DNA from 3 places in the Sporomusa termitida genome. Region 3 is predicted to be linked to each of the others. Evidence: predicted binding sites of a transcription regulator. Region 3 holds the regulator's gene; each other region holds the start of a gene.

Region 1 (7,237 bases), 230 kb from region 3:
TACCTGCAGGACAATGGTATGCTGCCGCTCCCTGACCATAATCATAAAACATGCTTGCTACCGGAGCCCGCCAGTCGTAAATCAGAAAACTACCGGTTTCTTTATCACTTAAGCTCCCGATACCAATATAAATCATCTCAGGCCGGCGCTCGTCAGTCTCAGTAAAATCAATACGTCCAAAATAAGGTGATTTTAGCATTTTATGCAAGTGGCGGGCTGAGTAATGTATGTGTGTGGATAAGGCCCGTTGGCGGTCCATAGTTTCAATAAACTGGGCCTCATCAGTAGAGTTACCGCCACCCGATTTCCAATAGTCGCGCAGGGTAGCCTGCAATGTATCCCGCTGGTTGTCGGAGCTCTGCTCGCTGATTTGGATTTGTTCTGATACCTGCCGGAGTGTTTTTGCCAGCCTGTCAATCTCAAAATTCTGTTCCTGCTGATTCATATGTTCCTCCACAAGAGAATTTAACCTAGCAAATAATTATATATACATCCCAGGCAGTAATTGGGAAGGGGAGAAAGGAGAACCGTGTACAAATGGTTCCAAATTATATTTAGTCATTATGCTCCCGGCCATCCCTGGAAAGAATTATCAGCGAGAGTCATTTTTTAGCTGCTTTCTATTGTATTCATACGAACTGGTATGGATACTCAACAATGTAGGTCTGCGCATCAGATTTTCGCTCAATAAGATAGCGCCTACCAGGATAAAGCTGATAGGCGCATAACCGTCTTAGTGGCTGCTGCGGGCCATTAAACTGGCTACTTTGTTGGCAAAGCTGATTGGATCATCCGGCGCAATTCCTTCCATAAGCAAGGCTTGTCCATAGAGTAAGTCGCAATAATCTTTGAAGGCTTCAGATTCGGGTGTATTTTGATATAAATTCTTTATTACCGCAAAGATTTCATGCTCCGGATTAATTTCGAGAATCCGGTTGGCTTTATACATAGTTTTATTCATCTCAGACAGAATCTGTTCCATAGACAGGCTGATTCCATTATCATCACTTACCAGACAAACAGCACTTGATTTTAGACGGCTGCTGATCTTAACATCGGCTACCTTACCGTTGAGATGTTCTTTGATGGCTTTAATCAGCGGTTCATTTTCCTTGGTTAATTCGGCAGTGTCTTTTTTGGCTTCAGCAGCATCAATATCGTCAAGTTCCAATTTGCCCCGGCTGACTGACTGAAATTTTTTCTCTTTATATTCACGCAGGGCATCAATAGCAAACTCATCGACCCTGTCAAACAGATAGAGAACCTCAACCCCTTTTTCCCGCAGCAGTTCCATTTGGGGCAGGCGTTCGACTGCCGAGCGGTCTTTGCCGGTAGCATAATAAATCACTTTTTGGGTTGGGGGCATCCGGTTAACATAATCTTCCAGACTGGTAAGCTCATCGGCCGCCTGTGATGTGTTAAACAGCAGCAAATCTTTTAATTTATCCCGGCTTTGATAGTCGGAATACACACCGGTTTTAATGGCTTTACCATATTCCAGCCAAAATTTTTCATACTTGGGGCGGTCTTTGCTTAATAGATTTTCGAGTGTTTTCAACACACTTTTCTCAAGATTTTTGCCAACCCGTTTTAGTTGTTGACTGTGCTGGAGCAATTCGCGGGAAATGTTAAGCGAGAAGTCCGGTGAATCCACCAAGCCTTTAACAAAACGCAAGTATTCAGGCAGAAGATCCTGGCAATTGTCCATAATAAACACATTCTTAGAATATAAGCGGATCCCTGTTGTTGCTTCACGCTGATAAAAATCAAAAGGTGCATGGGCAGGAATAAATAATAAACTGGTATACTCGACTGCGCCCTCTACCTTGGAATGGATTGTTTCCAGGGGATCTTCCCAGGCATGAAACAAATTTTTATATAATTGATGATATTCTTCCTGAGTAATATCATTTTTGTTTTTAGTCCAGAGAGGCGCCATGGAGTTGAGGGTACGGACCTCAACTGTCTGGGTAGCCGGCGCATCTTCAATAACTTTACCGTCATCATCAAGCGGTTTTTCTTCTTTGACAAAGTTCATTTTAATGGGATAACGAATATAGTCTGAGTATTTTTTAATTAGGTTTTGCAAAGTATAGCGATTCAGGAAGTTTTCGTCCGGGTGCTCGGCCGACCGGTACTCCTCCTTAAGGGTCAGGATAAGTGTGGTCCCGCGGGTTTCCTTTTCAATTTCTTCAATTGTATAAGTTCCATCGCCAGCCGATTCCCAGCGGACACCTTGGGACTGCCCGGGAGCACGGGTGACCAGCGTTACTTTTTCGGCCACCATGAAAGCAGAGTAGAAACCAACGCCAAACTGGCCGATTAGCTCTGTATCGGCTGCTGAACCGGCCGCTTTTACTTTGTCTAGAAAGGCTTTGGTGCCTGATTTGGCAATTGTGCCGATGTTCTCAATAACTTCCTCGTAGGTCATACCCATACCGTTATCCGCAATAGTCAGCGTGTTCGTAGCTTCATCAGGCAGAATAAAAATTTCAAAATCAGCATTGTCTTCCAGCAGGGCATGATTGGTTAAAGCTTCAAACCTAACCTTGTCAATGGCATCTGAGGCATTGGAAATCAGCTCGCGCAGGAATATTTCCCGGTTAGTGTAAATAGAGTGCACCATTAAATCCAGTAATTGCTTGGTCTCAGCCTGAAATTCTTTGGTTTGTTTGTTGATTGCTTCTTGGGCCATATTAACCTCCATTATCGGTAGAGTTGTTATTAGCACTCTTAACTACTGAGTGCTAATGCTATTTAAATAATAACGAAATTAAGCAATAAAATCAACTATGAATAAGATAAAAATGGCAAATAGCAAACAAAATCTGTAGGCAATTACGGCAATGTTATTTGCAGCGAGTAATTAATAAGTTATTTTCAGACAGATAAGAGTTTACTTTATTTACTAAAATAGCATGATTGTTTTTATCCATGTATAATAAAAAGTAAAGAAGTCAAAAGGAGGAAAAGATATGTCAGTGTTAGAAAAGAACATGCAGGTTTTAACCGATGTCGCATCGCCGACAGGATCGCCAGCCACCATCTTCTATGCTGGTCCCGGAGAGGGAGACCAGTTGGGAATGACACGTTTCCATGTGATGATTGATGATTTTTCTTACGGAATTTTTACTGTCCGCGGTGATTTCAGCACGCTTGAGCAGGCCCGCGCCAGGCTGCTGCAGCCGATCGGGGAAGGAGCGGCCGAGAATGCCGCTGAATTTGCCGTTCGTCATCTGTGGGTACATATTGATGCGAATGAGTATTATGCCCTTGGCTAACCCGCCCCGGCCCTAAGGCCGGTTATAGTTCAGTTAAGCAATATTGCGCCAATCGTTGGCAGTAACGGCCAGATAACGTCAACCTACGGTGCCGCCGGCATCTGGCGCTGTCGTTGGTATAATCAATAGTGAGACCTTCGGTATGTATTTTTATGCGTACCTGAGGTCTTTTTATTTTTTGTAAAGGGAGGAACCAGACTAAAATCTAACATGATCAGGGTTTTATAGTCTGCCGCTCTTGTGACACTAATACAATAGTAGGGATAGAGGAGGATAAGTAATGGATTTTTGGGGATCAATCGGGCCTGAGTGGTTCATGGCTCTGGGAAGTATACTTTTGATCAACCTGGTATTAAGCGGTGACAATGCTGTCATTATTGCATTAGCCAGCAAAAACCTGCCTGTTGCCCAGCGGCGGAAGGCGATCCTGTGGGGCAGCCTGGGAGCAGTTATTCTAAGAATTATTCTTACCTTTGTTGCCGCCCAGCTCCTGGAGGTGCCCTTCCTGCAATTCCTGGGCGGTCTGGCACTCCTGTATATCTCCTTTAGCCTGTTAAGAGATAATAGCAAGGAAAGGGGGTACCGCAAAGCCGCATCTTACCGGGAAGCTATCAAAATTATTCTGGTTGCCGACCTTATTATGAGCCTGGACAATGTGCTGGCATTAGCCGCTATTTCACAAACCGTCCCCTCAGGCAAGTACGGCCTGATTACCATGGGGCTTACCACCAGCATCCCGCTGGTGGTATTCGGCGCCCAGCTGCTCATAAAGCTGATGAATCGATTCCCGTCTATCATCTATCTCGGCGCCGGTATACTTGGCTACGCAGCGGCCGAGCTGATTGTCAGCGACGAGGTAGTGGGAACATATCTCAGTAAGCATGTACTGTTTTTTAAAACCGGCCTTACTTTGGCGGTGATTATATCCGGCTATCTCCTGAAAGCCCTCACCACAAAAATCAAACATTAATACGACTGGCTCCCCTGCCTCGGTAAAGGCAGCGGGGGTCTTTATTATTCCGCATCGCCGCTTGCATATTCTTCCGGTACGTTAATCATCTCCGGTGCCGGTAACTGGGCCACGCCCTTTAGTTTTCTTTCAATAGCCCTGGTGCGTACGGTGGCGGCATCAAGCTGTTTACTGGCTTGATCCAGCTTTTCCTTAGTTTTAGTAAGAACATCACCAAACTTGCCGAATTCGGTTTTTACAGCTCCGAGCAGCGACCAGACGTCACTGGAGCGTTTTTCAATAGCCAGGGTTCTAAAACCCATTTGCAGGCTATTGAGCAGCGCCGCGAGTGTTGTTGGCCCGGTAATGTTAATACGGTATTCGCGCTGCAGGCTGTCGCACAACCCAGGCCGGCGCAATACCTCGGCATACAGGCCTTCCACCGGCAGAAACAGTATCGCAAAATCAGTGGTATTAGGCGGATCAATATATTTTTCTTTGATTGTTTTGGCTTCTTGACGAATTCGTGCCTCCAGGCCGGCGGCAGCACCTGCTACTAACTCGGGATTGGACATTTCCTGCGCTTCCAACAGCCTAAGGTAATCTTCCTGGGGAAATTTGGCATCAATCGGCAGCCAGACTACGGCATCGTTTTTATCCTTACCCGGCAGCCTGATGGCAAATTCCACCCGGTCCTGGCTGCCAGGCTTGGTGGCCACATTGGCCGCATACTGTTCCGGTGTTAACACTTGCTCCAGCAAGGAAGCCAATTGCATCTCACCCCAAATGCCCCGCGTTTTTACATTGGATAAGACTTTTTTAAGATCCCCGACCCCGGAGGCCAGCTGCTGCATTTCACCCAGGCCTTTATGCACCAGCTCCAGTCGCTCACTCACCAGTTGAAACGATTGGCCCAGGCGTTTTTCTAATGTGGCATGTAATTTTTCATCAACCGTTATGCGCATTTCTTCGAGTTTCTTGCTGTTATCGCTCTGGATCGATGTAAGTTTCCCTTCTACAGTTTCCCGGATTTTATCAAGCTTGTGTTCATTAAGCTGGATAAGACGGTTGAATTTCTGATCATTAGCATTGGTGAAGCTATGCAGCTGCATTGTCAGCTCTTCGCGCAGGGCTTTGGTGTTAAAGGTCAATTCCTGGCGATTCTTTCCCAGTTCGTCCCTTACCATAGCCTCAGTACGTTCCTGGTTATAGGCCAGCTGTTTAAACGGGGCTAAATCGGTCTGGCCCGATTTATGTGTTTTTATCAGAATCAGCAGGAGTAAACTGCCGTTAATAATAAGCAAAATCAATACAATGCCTGCAAATAAATCATTCATTGAATACACCGTCCCTTGGGGTTTAGTTTATTATTCCTATTCAAGGCCTGTGACAATAAACCCTTTGTCAGCCAACAGGCTCTTGCCGCAAAATCGTATATGTTTTTTTCGCGATGTTACGCCAAACAAGGCTGGATTGTTGATAAAAAGCAAATACTAAGCTAACAGAAAGCATACGAATAAGCCAGGCCGAAATAGAGCCTGCCACCGGTTAGGTCAGTAGTTTTTGAATTGTTATTCAGATACAGACGGGATTACTCAAAGCCAATTCTTGTGGAGAAGATACAGGACAACAGTATAAATATCTTGGCCGCTATCACAAAAGACAGGGAAATTCGGGCTTAAATGACTATTGTTAATTATAAGTAAATCACTTATAATTAACTTAGATAATAAATGAAATGGAGGGGCGATGTCATCTTCAGCTAGCGTGACATATTAAGACTGTAAAAATTAACTTTAATATAAATACTATGGAGGTGTCTTAATGAACACACTTAAGACTACTGTTTTACTTGCTGCGCTGACAGGATTGCTGGTTGCAGTCGGTGCTTTTTTCGGCGGCACCAAAGGCATGACCTTGATGTTTGTTATCTCGATTGTGATGAACTTTGCCAGCTACTGGTACAGTGATAAGATTGTATTAAAAATGTATGGCGCCCAGGAGGTTACACCGCAGAGTGCACCGGATTTGCTCCGGCTGGTGAGTGGTCTGGCCCAAAAAGCCAGGATGCCGATGCCTAAGGTGTATATTATCAATACCGATGTCCCGAATGCTTTTGCCACCGGTCGTGACCCTGAGCATGGGGTTGTGGCTGTAACCACCGGGATTATGCGGGCCCTCAATTATGAAGAGCTGGAAGGCGTTGTCGCCCACGAACTGGCTCATATTAAAAATCGCGATACCCTGATCAGCACCATCGTTGCCAGTGTGGCCGGTGTCATAACCATGATTGCCAACATTGCCCAATGGTCGGCCATCCTGGGCTTTGGCCGCAGTGATGATGGAGAAGGCGGTATCGGCGGGATTGTCGAGTTTGTCTTTTTGGTAGTGCTGGCACCGCTGGCAGCCACGCTGATTCAGTTTGGTGTTTCCCGTTCACGTGAGTATATTGCCGATGAAACAGGCGGCACTGTTTCCGGCAATCCGCTGGCACTGGCCAGTGCGTTAAAGAAAATTGAATATTATGCCCGGCATAAGGTAATGCCGGCAGCGACACCAGCCACCTCGCATCTGTTCATTGTCAATCCTCTCAGCGGGGCACGCAGCATGATGGTCAGCCTTTTCAGCACCCATCCGTCAACCGCAGACCGGGTGGCTAAACTGGAAGCACAGGCGAAAAAGGCCCGCTAAGTTTTACTGGCAAAAATCCTTCTGAAATTAATTCAGAAGGATTTTTTTGCAGGATATAAACAGCTGGGCATGGAAAAAATATAGGATGCTGTTGCCGGCAATAATTACATGTTTTTGTATTGAATGCCTTCTGCTAAGCAGATACGACCAGGAGTTGATTTTACGTGTCAGACCGGTTCATTCCGTATAAAAACTCACAACCGCAGTTAGGAGGCACAGAACTACCTATAAAGTGAGGGATTTGATGAAAATGGAAAGTACCTTAGTACTCTTAAAACCTGATGCCGTCCGGCGAAAACTCTGCGGTGAAATCCTC
Region 2 (7,237 bases), 1.5 Mb from region 3:
CATCATTTACACCATGTAATAATTAGCAGACAGCTAATGGAGGTCTTTCAATGAATCAAAGTTTAACATTGGCGCTGGAAACAAGCTGTGATGAAACATCGGCGGCTGTAGTTGCCAACGGACGTACTGTATTGGCCAATATTATTTCCTCGCAAGTACCGACCCACCAAAAATTTGGCGGTGTTGTCCCGGAGATTGCCTCCCGTAAACATATTGAGAATGTTATTCCGGTTATAGACCAGGCTTTGACTACGGCGGGAACAACACTGTCAGCTGTTGACGCGATTGGTGTTACCTATGGCCCCGGCCTGGTCGGTGCCCTGCTGGTCGGGGTGGCGACGGCCAAGGCGCTGGCATTTTCTTTGGATAAGCCACTCATCGGGGTGAATCACCTGGAAGGGCATATTTTTGCCAATTTTCTGGCCCATCCTGAACTGGAGCCGCCCTTTGTAGCGCTGGTAGTATCCGGCGGCCATACCTCGCTGGTTTATTTAAAAGATTATAATGAGCTTGAACTGCTGGGCCAGACCCGTGATGACGCTGCCGGTGAGGCTTTCGATAAAATTGCCCGGGTCATGAACTTTCCTTATCCGGGCGGTCCTTATATTGATCAGGCCGCTAAACAGGGAAATCCGGCCGCTATTGCCTTTCCCCGGGCTTTTGCCGGCAAGAACGGGGAAACCAAATTTGCTTTTAGTTTCAGCGGCTTAAAATCAGCGGTATTAAATTACCTGAACAGTGCTGCCCAGCGGGGGGAGACGGTCAGTATTCCTGATGTGGCGGCCAGCTTTCAGGCCGCTGTTGTTGATGTGCTGGTTATGAAAACGCTGGCCGCTGCAGAACATGCCGGGGTTGATAAAATTGTTCTGGCCGGCGGGGTGGCTGCTAATTCATCGCTGCAGGCTGAATTAACACTACAAGCCCCAAGCCGGGGCCTGACCGTTTTTTATCCGCCGCCGGTGCTGTGTACAGATAATGCGGCAATGATTGCCTGCCGGGCTCATTATCAGTATGTGGCCGGTGATTTCTCCGACCTTAATCTGAATGCGGTGCCTTCTCTTACATTAGGCGACCGGCAGTGTGGACAACTTCCGGCAAAATAATTGTGGATAATGTGGGTAAGATGATAAAAATAGTGTATGATCCGGCAATAATGGGTCATATTGTTGGGGATAACCCTGTGGATTTTGTGGATAACCCGGGGATAACCCTGTGGATTTTGTCAAAAGCGGCAGTGGATTGTAACTTTGTAAACTTAGTACCAGATAACAAGGAATTTTTAAGGTTACAGTTGAATACATAAAGGATTAAGCCGGTCTTAGGTTTTGTTGCAGGGAACGGGGGAAAAGTTTATGGGTGTAGCGGCAGATATTTGCCGGAAGATAACAATTTTAACTCCAAGCCAGACTCAATTTATTGACAAAGTATCAAGCGTCCTAGGGCTGGCTGCCGATCTGGCACATGCTCAGGTTACCCTGTACGCTGCGGCCCGCAATGAAAACTTTTTGGCTATTGTCGCGCAAGCTAAACCCAATACCAGTTATATTGATTTTAAAACCAATATTTTAGGCAGTACCGTTCAGTCGAGCGAGGAGCCTTTGGTATGGCGAACGCTGGTTTCCGGTGCCAATATTGCCGGGCAGCGTGAGTGGGCGCTTGGTATGGATGCACTTGAGATGCGGGTTTTCCCGATCAAAGACCCGGCCGGCCAGATCATTGCTGCTGCCAGCTTTGAGACCAACAGCCAGGAGGCCAGCGCCAATGGGCATGGCATGCTTGTGGACACTGCTTATATGCTATTGACGATGGCCGCGGACGGTGGCCCGCTGGGCCGGAAAATTTACCGGCCGCTGGCACCCCGCGACGGTATTGTTATCATTGATGAACGCGGTCATATTGTATTTGCCAATTCTGCCGCCGATGCTATTTATAAAGTGCTGGGCATCAACCATATTATCGGCCGGCGGGTATCTGACCGGCAGGTTAATATGAAACTGGCCCAGCAGGCCCTGTCGACAGGGCTGCCGGCGGAAAAAGAAGCCGAAGCCGGCAACATGATCCTGGTGCAGCGGGCTATTCCAATATTTGTCGGCGGCCTGGTGGTGCGCACCGTCTTTATTGTGGCCGATGTTACCGAGCTCAGAAAAAAAGAAAAAGAGCTGCTGGTCAAATCGGCCGTTATTCAGGAGATACACCACCGGGTCAAGAATAATCTCCAGACGATTGCCAGTTTACTCAGATTACAGGCCCGGCGTACGACCACGCCGGAAGTGAAAGCAGCGCTTAGGGAAAGCGTCAACCGGATATTGAGCATATCGGTTGTGCATGAATTTTTATCGCAACAGGACCGGGAATATATTGATGTGGCTGAAGTCACGAAAAATATTTTAGATTTGGTTATTCAAAATATGCTTGAGCCTGATTTTAATATTGAAACAGTGCTCAACGGGCAAACGGTTATTTTGCCGTCTGAGCAGGCCAGCAGTCTGGCCCTGGTAATCAACGAGCTAATTCAAAATTCGATTGAGCACGGCTTTGTCGGACGTAAAGAGGGATTAATTGGTGTGGATATTGCAACAACACCGGATAGTTATCAGATAGATATCTATGACAACGGTATTGGTCTTCCTACGGATTTTTGCCTGCAAAGTACCAGCAGTCTGGGCCTCCAAATTGTCAGAACACTGATAGAAAACGACCTTGGCGGTAAATTCCGCCTGTTTTCCAGTGCCGGAACCCACGCTTTTATAAACATTCCCCGGCTGGCAGAAGGGGCTAAAGAGGCGAAGGAGGAATAACATTGGACGCTTTGCGGATAGTGATTGCCGATAATGAGTCAATTATTAGGATGGACCTGAAAGAATTATTGGAAGAAGCCGGGCATACCGTGGTCGGCGAAGCGGCAGACGGAGCCAAAGCCGTTGAACTGGCCCGTAAACACCGTCCTGATCTTGTTGTTATGGATATTAAAATGCCGGAAATGGATGGCATTACCGCTGCTAAAATTATTTCTAATGAAAAACTGTCGCCTGTGCTCCTTTTAACTGCTTTCAGCCAGAAGGAAATAGTGGAAAAAGCCAAGGACTCGGGTGTATTAGCGTATCTGGTCAAGCCTGTTAAAGAAGCAAACCTGTTTCCGGCGATGGAGATTGCCTTATCGCGGTTCCAGGAGTTTGCGGAATTAGAACGGGAACTGGAAGAGGTTAAAAACTCACTGGAAACGCGGAAAGTTCTTGACCGGGCGAAGGGAATACTGATGGATGCGTATAGTTTAACTGAAAGTGAGGCCTATCGCCGCATTCAGCAATACAGCATGAGCAAACGCAAATCAATCCGGGATGTGGCGGCGGCCATTGTTGAGTCAGCCACTCGTAAACGATAATAAGGATATTTGCTGCCGGGCAGGGGTTTTAACAGCCTCTGCCCTCAGTTTTGATACTTTTTTAAAATTTTTATGTATTTTTTACCGAAATGACTTGATTTTTTGGAGCGAATTTTATATTATAAATTATGGAATTAGCACTCAACTTAAGCGAGTGCTAACAACAAACAGTTAATTTTAACACACTATAAAGGGAGGTTCTTTACATGATTAAGCCATTAGGCGACAGAGTTGTAATTGAGGCTTTGGCAAAGGAGGAAATGACCAAGAGTGGTATCGTTCTTCCTGACACAGTCAAGGAGAAGCCGCAAGAGGGTAAAGTTGTGGCTGTTGGTTCAGGAAAAACTCTGGAAAACGGCCAAAAGGTTGCCTTGGATGTTGCAGTTGGCGACAAGATTATTTTCTCTAAATATGCCGGCACTGAAGTCAAGGTTGAGGGCAAAGAATATCTCATCATCAGTGAAAGAGACATCCTGGCTATTATTGAATAATCAGCTAATTATTATAAGATGAAAGGTAGGTAATACATAAATGGCTAAACAAATTTTGTTTGATGAAGAAGCACGCCGTGCACTGGAGCGGGGCGTAAATGCTCTGGCTAATGCTGTTAAAGTTACTTTAGGACCGAAGGGCCGCAATGTAGTGCTTGACAAGAAATTCGGCGCTCCGGCCATCACTAATGACGGTGTAACCATTGCCCGTGACATCGATCTGGAAGATCCGTTTGAGAATATGGGGGCTCAGCTTGTTAAAGAAGTTGCCACCAAAACTAATGATGTTGCCGGTGACGGTACAACCACCGCTACTCTCTTAGCCCAGGCCATGATTCGTGAAGGCATGAAAAATGTGGCTGCCGGTGCTAATCCGATGATCCTGAAAAAAGGTATTCAACAGGCTGTCAACGTGCTTGTTGAGGAAATCAAAAAGAGCGCCAAGAAAGTAGAAACCAAAGACGCTATCGCGCAGGTGGCATCAATTTCAGCCGGGGACGAAGAAATCGGTTCACTGATTGCTGAAGCTATGGAAAAAGTGGGCAAAGATGGTGTAATCACTGTTGAAGAGTCCAAAACCATGGGCACTGACCTTGAAGTTGTGGAAGGCATGCAGTTTGACCGTGGTTATATCTCTCCTTATATGATTACCGACCCGGACAAAATGGAAGCTGTTTTAAGCGATCCCTATGTCCTCATTACTGACCGTAAGATCGGGGCAATTGCCGACCTGCTGCCGGTACTGGAAAAAGTCGTTCAACAGGGCAAAGAACTGCTGATCATTGCCGAAGATGTCGAAGGTGAAGCCCTGGCTACTTTGGTTGTTAACAAACTTCGCGGCACTTTCCGCGCTGTTGCCGTTAAGGCTCCTGGCTTTGGCGACCGCAGAAAGGCTATGCTGGAAGACATCGCCATCGTTACCGGCGGCGCTGTGATCACTGAAGAACTGGGACGTAAGCTTGACAGCGTAACCCTTGAAGATCTTGGTCGCGCCCGTCAGATCCGCGTGTCCAAAGAAGAAACCACTATTGTTGACGGCAGCGGCCAAAATGACGAAATCAAAAAACGCATTAACCAGATTCGCGCGCAAATTGAAGAAACCACTTCCGACTTCGATAAGGAAAAATTGCAGGAGCGTTTGGCCAAACTGGCCGGCGGTGTAGCCGTCATCCAGGTAGGTGCTGCAACCGAGGTTGAACTGAAAGAAAAGAAACTCCGCATTGAAGATGCTCTGAATGCAACCCGTGCGGCTGTGGAAGAAGGAATTGTTGCCGGCGGCGGTACTACCTTCATTGATATTCAGGCAAGCCTGGCCAGCCTCAAGCTTACCGGCGATGAAAAAACCGGTGTTCAGATCGTGCGACGTGCTATTGAAGAGCCGGTACGTCAAATCGCCAACAACGCCGGCTTAGAAGGCTCAGTTGTTGTTGAAAACGTTAAGAAAGCCGGTAAGGGCTTTGGCTTTAACGCTCTGACCGAAGAATATGTTGACATGATTGCAGCCGGTATTGTTGATCCGGCGAAGGTTACCCGTTCAGCCCTGCAAAATGCTGCCAGCATTTCCGCGATGGTTCTTACCACTGAAACTCTTGTTGCCGATAAGCCTGAAAAAGACGCCGGCGGTGCTCCTGCCGGTATGGGTGGCATGGGTGGCATGGGCGGTATGGGCGGCATGGGCGGCATGATGTAGCAAGTACCTGGAGCCTCCGTAAATTGAGGTTCTAAGTATCGCTCCCACGGCTAATGTTGCCATTTGGTTACCGAAAATGATAAAAAGTTAGAAGCTGTCCATAAGTTATGATCAAACTTGTGGGCAGCTTCTATTCATTTTATAGTTTGTTTATAAAACTTAAAATGTTTGCGGGGACTGAAATTGCTTGCTTACCAATCTGCGGCTCTACGTCAAACCTCTGTCATTTTTTTGTCACATTTCCATATTATGATGGAAGTAGTAAATTTAGGAGGAAATGCTTATGAATAGCCTGGTTAAAAAAACAGTGGTTTATTCCCTGGCCGGGATCATGCAATTTGGTATGTTTGCAACTGTAGCTGAAGCTTCATCTTTATATAACGATGAGTCGCAACAAATCGTACAACTTGGCCGGCATGACCGGCATGATCGCCGCGACCGTGACCGGTATGAACGGGACCGGCACGACCGCGAACGCTATGAACGGGAGCGGCGGCGGGAGCATAAAGAGCGCTTACGACGGGAAAACGAACGCCATGAGCGGGAAATGAGACGCCGTGCGCATGAGAACGAACGGGACTGGCGGGAACGGCAAAGGCGTGAAAAAGAACGCCATGACCACCAATTGCGTGAAATAGCCGCTTTCTTGATTGGTATTGCAATCGGCAGTTCGTCCAAGGATTAGATATTGTGGTTTGTTTATTAGCCATATCCCGGGGATATGGCTATTTTAATTTCATCCAATATTTTCTAAAGAAATTCAAAGGAATGGATGATATAGTAAAAACATAATAACAGAAGGAAGTGTATCTATATGAAAATGGCAATGAAAAAAATAATCGTTTACTCTATGCTTGGCCTCCTGCAGGTTGGTATGTTCTCTTCCGTAGCGGCAGCAGCACCAGGCTCCTTACATAATAATGGTTCACAGCGCATAGCCAATCTTGACCGTAATGACCATGACCATAAGCGGAATGAGGACCGGCGGCGCAATCATGACGAGCGTAAACGCCAGGAAAAAGAACGCCATGAACGGGAGATGAAGCGGCGGCCCCATGAAAGCAACCGGGAATGGAAAGAACGCCAGGAACGTGAAAAAGACCGCCATGATAAGGCGTTACGCGAAATCGCCGCTTTATTAATTGGTATTGCTATTGGTTCCGGATCTTCTAATAACTAATCATTCAAAGGAAGCCGTTCAGCCTGCGGGGTGAGCGGCTTCTTTTTTTATACGGCTGAGCCGGAGAACGTGATCTTAATTCTTGTCTGCGGATTACCGGTGTATTGAGCCTGATTATAGTCTGTGGAAAACTGGGGATTATATGGTTATGATCATGATTTCACTGCTGCCTGCCTGGGCGGATCTCTGTTTGACATACTAGAACTGCGATTTGAGGGTAAATAAACAGATGCTGATCTTCTTTTTTAGAGTGCTTCTTATTTCTTCATTCTTGATTACGGCAATTAAATTAGGAGATTGGAAAAACTGGCAAAGATATTATCCGACCATTCTATTTGTTATGGTTGTTAATTTGGCTTCAAGTTTTATAACTTATCATCATATTTTGTGGAACTATAATCCGGACATCTTCGTACGGACGCAAACAACCATAGAGCTCCTTAATGCGTTTGTTCTGCTGCCGGCAGTGGCCTTTATATTTTTGTCTTTGTTTC
Region 3 (7,237 bases):
GCCAATGGTATACTGCGGCCTCTATCCGGTAGATAGTTCTGATTATGAGAATTTACGTGACGCCTTGGATAAACTGCAGTTAAATGACGCATCGCTGGTTTTTGAACCAGAAACCTCAATCGCGCTGGGCTTTGGCTTTCGTTGCGGTTTTCTGGGATTGCTGCATATGGATGTTATTCAGGAGCGCCTGGAACGGGAATATAACATGGCGCTTATCACCACTGCCCCCAGTGTTATTTATCGTGTGTTTAGAACCGACGGCACAGTTTTTGAGATTGAAAATCCGTCAAAGCTGCCAACAGCGCAGGAGATTGACCGTATCGAAGAACCTTACGTTAAAGCTACCGTAATGGTTCCTAACGACTATGTTGGCGCCGTTATGGAATTATCCCAGGAGAAGCGGGGTGCGTTCAAGGACATGAAGTATCTTGATGCCAACCGGGTCATGCTGACCTATCACCTGCCGCTTAGTGAAATAATTTTTGACTATTTCGATAAATTGAAATCGTCGACCCGCGGCTATGCCTCGCTGGACTATGAATTGCTGGGATATCAGACCTCAGCCCTCGTTAAGCTGGATATCCTGCTTAACGGCGACCCGGTAGACGCACTCAGCGTAATTGTCCACCGTGACCGGGCCACCCAGCGCGGCCGGCAGCTGGCCGAGAAGTTAAAGGAAATTATTCCCCGCCAGATGTTTGAAATCCCGATTCAGGCGGCAATTGGCAGCAAAGTGATCGCGCGGGAAACAGTGCGGGCGATGCGCAAAGATGTGCTTGCCAAATGCTATGGCGGCGATATTACCCGTAAGCGCAAACTTCTGGAGAAGCAAAAAGAAGGCAAGAAAAGGATGAAGCAGGTTGGCAATGTGGAAGTTCCGCAGGAAGCCTTTATGGCGATATTGAAAATGGATTAAAGGGTAGCGCAATGAATGAATTTGGCCTGTATCTTCATGTACCGTTTTGCCGGCAAAAGTGTTTTTATTGTGACTTTGCCTCTTATGCCGGCGCGGAACATTTGTTCACTGCTTATACTGCCGCCTTGTGCCAGCAGATTGCTGAACAGGGCGGTCTGTTATGTAAGCCGGCTGTGGACACCATCTATATTGGCGGCGGCACCCCCAGTCTGCTGCCTGTGCAGCTGCTGACGCAGATTATGACTGCACTTGATCGCAGTTTTAGCATACAGCGTGAGGCCGAGATTAGTATGGAAGCTAATCCGGGCACTGTAACCAAAAATCAGTTAACAGTGTTGAAAGCGGCCGGAATCAACAGGCTTAGTTTCGGTGTCCAGTCCTTTAACGACAGTTTGCTGGCCCGCCTGGGGCGAATTCACCAAACGGCAGACACGCTGGCAGCACTGGACTATGCCTATCGGGCCGGGTTTACTAATATTAGTATTGATTTGATGTATGGCCTGCCGGGGCAGCGGGCGGAAGGCTTTGCCCGGGAACTGGAGCAGGCGGCGGCATTAGAGACTGCCCATCTGTCGGTATACGGACTGAAGCTGGAAGCGGGAACACCGTTCTGTTCAGCTTATGATCAGGGTTTATTGGCGTTGCCGGACGAAATAGCCGAGGAGGCAATGTATGATCTAATGGTTGAAGTTTTACCCGGCCAGGGCTTGCGGCGTTATGAGATCTCTAATTTTGCCCGGCCGGGCCGGGAGTGCCGCCATAATCTCAAATATTGGCATTATCAGCCCTATTTAGGTCTGGGGGCTGCCGCCCATTCTTTTGTAAACGGTGAGCGGACAAGTGCTGTGCCGGCGATTGAAGAATACATCCGGGCCATCAAAGCCGGCAGCTCACCGGTCATTATGCGGGAAAAACTGACCAGGGCACAGGCTATAGCCGAATATATTTTTCTGGCTTTACGCACCACCCAGGGGCTGAAAGCTGCGGATTTTACCCGGCAGTTTCATCTCGATTTCTTCATACATTTCGCTCATACCTTTAATGAGCTTCGCCAGCAAAAATTGCTGGCGACAAATGGTCGCCGGGTATGGCTGACTGACAAAGGCATGAAGTTCAGCAATCTTGTCTTTGCCGCTTTTATTGATGATCACTGAGGGCAAACAGAAAAAATCTCCGCAATCTATTCCAGCGGTTTTAAGAAAGATGACATACTCGTGGCTTGGCAAAATTAGATGTTAGTTTTAGGGCGAGACAAATGGTAAAGGGCAAGGAAGCACCGACGACGCAGACTGGCAGGGGTCTGTCAGGAGGGGCTGACGCCGCCGTTTGCCATTTTGGCCGTCAGCAAACTAAAAAGATAATGTGGTCAAGACACTAGTATCTTGACATTAAACCCAAGGAGTGGTATTTTTTTAATAGGCATTAGCACTCAACCGACATGAGTGCTAACAGTAAGGGGGGGAGAGCCGGTGCTGGATGAAAGAAAACGGCAAATCCTGCAAGCTATTATTGATGATTATATCTCAACGGCAGAACCTATTGGTTCGCGGACAATTGCGCGTAAATATAATCTCGGGATTAGCCCCGCTACTATCCGTAACGAGATGGCGGATTTGGAGTTTTTAGGTTATCTTGAGCAACCGCATACCTCGGCCGGCAGGATACCGTCCGTTAAAGGCTATCGCTTTTATGTTGACTGTTTATTGGCGCCCCCCCAGATTTCCGATTCAGACATTGCGCTTATCGATAACTGGTACTACACGCGAGCCCGGCGAATTGAAGAAGTATTTCAGGAGACGGTAAAAATTTTATCGCGTATGACGCAAAATGTCTCCATGGTACTGGCGCCGCAGATGTCGCAGTGTACTTTCCGGTATCTCCAGTTTTTGCCGCTGGATGAACGTCGGTCAATTGTTGTGATTGTCACTGATACCGGTTTATTGGATAATAAGATTATTGAAATACCTGAGGGGCTCCACCATGAGGACCTGAGCCGGGTGGCTAATGTGATAAACTCCCGTTTGGGAGGTCTGGCTGTTGACCGGATAACAACGCCGGTTTTAAAAGCTATTCAAAACGATATCATGCCTGATCCGCAGATTTTTGAACAGGCAGTTACCCTCTTAAAGCAGGCGCTTACTGCCGACAAGAACGACAAGGTTTACCTTGGCGGCACAACACAGATGCTCAATCAGCCTGAATTCCGTGATGTTGATAAAGTTAAAGGTTTATTAACTATGTTTGAAGAAGACACTTTGTTAAGCGATATTCTCCACATGCCCAATAGTGATGGTGTCATTGTTACTATCGGCCAGGAGAATAAATATACAGGTATTCATGACTGCAGTGTTGTGCAGGCCACTTACCGCATTGACGGCCAGGTGGTGGGTACTGTGGCGGTGCTTGGTCCAACCAGAATGGAATATGGCAAAACTATGTCTGTGCTTAAGTTTATGCAACGCCATTTAGGTGAAATTTTGAAAAAATACAAGGTGTTGTGATAAGGGGGAACTACATGAATCTAAAGCAAGCAGGCAGTGGGGCTGACGTGGATGAACGTTTGGCCGCTCTGTTAACGAACGCTAATGCTGTAAGGGCAATCACTGCGGCTGTCGAAGGCACTATCGGGCCCAAAGGGCTTGATACGATGCTTGTTGATCGCTTTGGTGAGGTTATTATTACCAATGACGGTGTTACCATTTTGGATAAAATGGATGTCAATCATCCGGCTGCTAAAATGTTGATTAATACTGCCAAAGCCCAACAGGCAGAGGTCGGCGATGGTACAACCACGACGACAATTATGGCAGGCAGCCTGGTCTCGGAAGGCGTAAGCCAGGTCATGCGCGGGGTACCTGTGGCCAGAGTGATTGAAGGCATTAAATATGGTGTGGCTAAGGTCCTCACTGGCGTGAAAGAACGGGCCCGCACAATTACAGAGGTTAATGATCCAATCCTGCGCAGTATTGCCATGATTGCCGGCCGGGAGCATGTGGATATTGCTGATCTGGTAGTTGAGGCAGCCAGGCTGATTGGTGTGGAAAAGCTCAATGAATACAATTTTAAGTTATCGGAGATTATTACTGCTGAAGCCGGGGCCAATAACGAGGTATTTATGGGCGTTGTCGTTGATCAGGAGCGGATGACGCAGGAAATGCCGGAAGCTGTAACCTGCGCCAAACTGCTGCTGATTGATGATGCCCTTGAACCTGAAGAGATTGAAGATGAGGCGTTAAGCACGGAAGCTGGTTTTAAGCGTTATATCGAACTTCAGGACGAATTCAAAAAAAATGTCCAGAAAATTGTCAGCCTGGGCGTTAATGTTGTCATGGTGGACCGGGGCGTACATAGTGCCGCTGAGGAAATTCTCACAGATGCCAACATTCTGGTTATTGAACGTGTATCCGCCAAAGACCTGCGCCGGGTCGCGGATCACTCCGGTGCCCGGCTGATCAAACGGACCGGCTTGAAAAAAGAGCCGGTTGATATTGAAAAATATCTGGGTACTGCTGACAAGGTGTATCAGGATGAAAAGCTGGAGCAAGTGCGGGTTATCGGCGGCAATGGCAAGCCGATGGCCACGATTTTGGTCGGGGCCGCCACGGAAGAGGTAGTGGGGGAACGGGAACGCATTGCTAAAGATGCGGCGGCAAGTGTGCAGGCTGCGGTGAAGGGCGGTTATGTGCCGGGCGGCGGTTCGATTGAGGTTGCTATGGCCAGGGAAGTTGGCAAATACCGGGATAACCTTAAAGGCATGGCGGCTTACGGTCTTGATTGCGTAACCAATGCGCTCAAGCAGCCCTTGTCTCAGATCGTAGAAAATGCCGGTTTTAACCCGCTGGAGAAAGTGGAGGAAGCCGTTACTACACAAACTACGCAAAACTGCGACTCACTGGGCATAGACTGTGATACCGGGGAAGTGGCTGATATGCTGGAACGGGGGGTAGTTGACCCTGTGCCGGTAAAACTGCATGCGATTAAAGCTGCCGGCGAAGTCGCTGTTGCTATTTTACGTATTGATACTATTATCAAGAAAAAAGAAGAAGGGGCCAATGCCCAGAAGGCAGGCGCTGCCGATAGTGCTATGCCTGATTTTTAACAGGAGGTGGGTTTTATGGCAGATAATGAAAAAGAACAGGTTCCGGGCGAAATAGACCAGGAAACAGACCGCGTTGACGAAGCGGCAGGCGATAATCCTGAAATCTGCTTTTATCCCGCGGATGTAGAGCAGTTTATGTCTGCACTTAATGAAAAAAGCCGCTTACTTGAGGAAATGACAGACAGGTATAAGCGGCTGCAGGCCGATTTTGATAATTTCCGGCGGCGGACCAGGCAAGAAAAAGAAGAATTGTCAGCCGTTGTGACTGAACGGGTAGTCTGCGAACTTTTGCCGGTTGTTGATAATTTTGAACGGGCAACTGCCAGTACTCCGGCCGATGTCGATACCCTGGCAACAGGCGTACAAATGATATTCCGGCAGTTAAACAATGCCCTTTGCCAATTAGGTGTAGAACCGGTTAGTGCTGTGGGCAATGTATTTGATCCGGGTTTGCATGAGGCTGTCATGCGGGTTGAGGATAAGAGTCAGCCTGACGGCATAATCATCGAAGAACTGCAAAAAGGCTATAAAGTCAACGGCCGGTTAATCCGTCCCAGTATGGTAAAAGTAGTAGCAAACAGTTAAGAACAGTTTAACAGTTTATTTAAGGGGGAAATGTACAATGGCAAAAGTAATTGGTATTGATCTTGGTACTACTAACTCAGTAGTAGCTGTAATGGAAGGCGGCGAGCCTATTGTTATTCCTAATCCGGAAGGCAGCCGTATTACCCCTTCAGTAGTTGGTTTTTCGAAAAATGGTGAACGCCTGGTCGGACAAATTGCCAAGCGGCAGGCAGTCTCCAATCCTGATGGCACAGTTAGTTCGATTAAACGCCATATGGGCACTGCTTATAAAGTCAATATTGAAGGTAAGGACTATACTCCCCAGGAAATTTCGGCAATGATTCTGCAAAAACTAAAATCAGACGCGGAAGCCTATTTAGGGGAAAAGGTTACGCAGGCGGTAATTACTGTCCCTGCCTATTTCTCCGACAGTCAGCGTCAGGCCACAAAAGATGCCGGTGCGATTGCCGGCCTGGAAGTGCTCCGTATTATCAACGAGCCTACCGCTGCTGCCTTAGCCTATGGCATGGATAAAGGCAACGACCACACTATCCTGGTGTTCGACCTGGGTGGCGGTACGTTTGACGTATCCATTCTTGAACTGGGTGATGGTGTTTTTGAGGTTAAGGCCACAAGTGGCAATAACCGCCTGGGCGGTGATGATTTTGACGAGCGGGTCATGAACTGGCTGGTCGCTGAATTCAAAAAAGAGCAGGGAATAGATTTGGCCAACGACCGTATGGCCATGCAGCGTCTGCGGGAAGCCGCCGAAAAAGCCAAAATTGAATTATCAGGTGTACTGACTTCTAATATTAATCTGCCCTTTATTACTGCCGACCAAACCGGTCCCAAACATCTGGACATCAGCCTGACCCGGGCAAAATTTGAAGAATTGACTGCCGATCTTGTGGAAGCTACAATGGGGCCAACCCGTCAGGCTTTGAGTGATGCCGGCTTAGCGGCGAAGGATATTGACAAAGTTATTCTTGTGGGTGGCTCAACCCGGATTCCGGCTGTACAGGAAGCCATTAAAAAATCACTGAACAAAGAGCCGCATAAAGGCGTTAACCCGGACGAGTGTGTGGCTGTTGGTGCTGCTATTCAAGCCGGTGTGCTTGTGGGCGAGGTAAAAGATGTATTGCTCCTGGACGTTACCCCACTGTCCCTGGGGATTGAAACCCTGGGCGGGGTATTTACCAAAATTATTGAACGCAATACTACGATTCCGACCTCCAAGAGCCAGACCTTCTCAACGGCTGCGGATAATCAGCCGTCTGTTGATATTCATGTGCTGCAGGGTGAGAGGGAAATGGCTTCTTATAACAAGACGCTGGGACGTTTTGAACTTTCCGGTATCCCGCCGGCCCCCCGCGGTGTGCCGCGTATTGAAGTAAGTTTTGATATTGATGCCAATGGGATTGTTCATGTATCGGCCAAAGATTTAGGCACAGGTAAAGAGCAGAAGATTACTATTACTTCTTCCGGCGGTCTTAATAAGGATGAGGTAGAAAGAATGGTAAAAGAAGCTGAGTCTCATGCTGCTGAAGATAAAAAACGCAAAGAAGAGGTTGAAGTGCGCAACAATGCCGATTCTTTAGTATATAATGCAGAGAAGACGATTAATGAATTTGGCGATAAAGCTGACAAAGCCCTGGTCG

What was found. The regulator HrcA, encoded in region 3, represses chaperone genes, less so after heat shock. The targets are predictions, from matches to a motif close to TGTTAGCACTCNNNNNNNNNGAGTGCTAACA.
Region 1: the regulator HrcA is predicted to act here: its motif matches at 2,723-2,753, upstream of htpG (molecular chaperone HtpG).
Region 2: the regulator HrcA is predicted to act here: its motif matches at 3,515-3,545, upstream of groES (co-chaperone GroES).

What each region holds. Positions count from the first base shown of each region.
Region 1 covers NZ_CP036259.1:2,185,907-2,193,143, reverse strand. The annotation lists gene SPTER_RS10115 (HelD family protein) at 1-445, opposite strand, end outside; gene htpG (molecular chaperone HtpG) at 734-2,695, opposite strand; gene SPTER_RS10105 (hypothetical protein) at 2,976-3,281, shown strand; gene SPTER_RS10100 (TerC family protein) at 3,562-4,251, shown strand; gene SPTER_RS10095 (DNA recombination protein RmuC) at 4,296-5,567, opposite strand; gene SPTER_RS10090 (zinc metalloprotease HtpX) at 6,055-6,921, shown strand; gene ndk (nucleoside-diphosphate kinase) at 7,172-7,237, shown strand, end outside.
Region 2 covers NZ_CP036259.1:952,453-959,689, forward strand. The annotation lists gene tsaD (tRNA (adenosine(37)-N6)-threonylcarbamoyltransferase complex transferase subunit TsaD) at 51-1,103, shown strand; gene SPTER_RS04285 (hypothetical protein) at 1,115-1,303, shown strand; gene SPTER_RS04290 (sensor histidine kinase) at 1,353-2,798, shown strand; gene SPTER_RS04295 (ANTAR domain-containing response regulator) at 2,801-3,382, shown strand; gene groES (co-chaperone GroES) at 3,589-3,873, shown strand; gene groL (chaperonin GroEL) at 3,914-5,563, shown strand; gene SPTER_RS04310 (hypothetical protein) at 5,847-6,248, shown strand; gene SPTER_RS04315 (hypothetical protein) at 6,378-6,743, shown strand; gene SPTER_RS04320 (CBO0543 family protein) at 7,084-7,237, shown strand, end outside.
Region 3 covers NZ_CP036259.1:2,414,744-2,421,980, reverse strand. The annotation lists gene lepA (translation elongation factor 4) at 1-916, shown strand, start outside; gene hemW (radical SAM family heme chaperone HemW) at 928-2,070, shown strand; gene hrcA (heat-inducible transcriptional repressor HrcA) at 2,386-3,417, shown strand; gene SPTER_RS11290 (TCP-1/cpn60 chaperonin family protein) at 3,432-5,015, shown strand; gene grpE (nucleotide exchange factor GrpE) at 5,031-5,600, shown strand; gene dnaK (molecular chaperone DnaK) at 5,638-7,237, shown strand, end outside.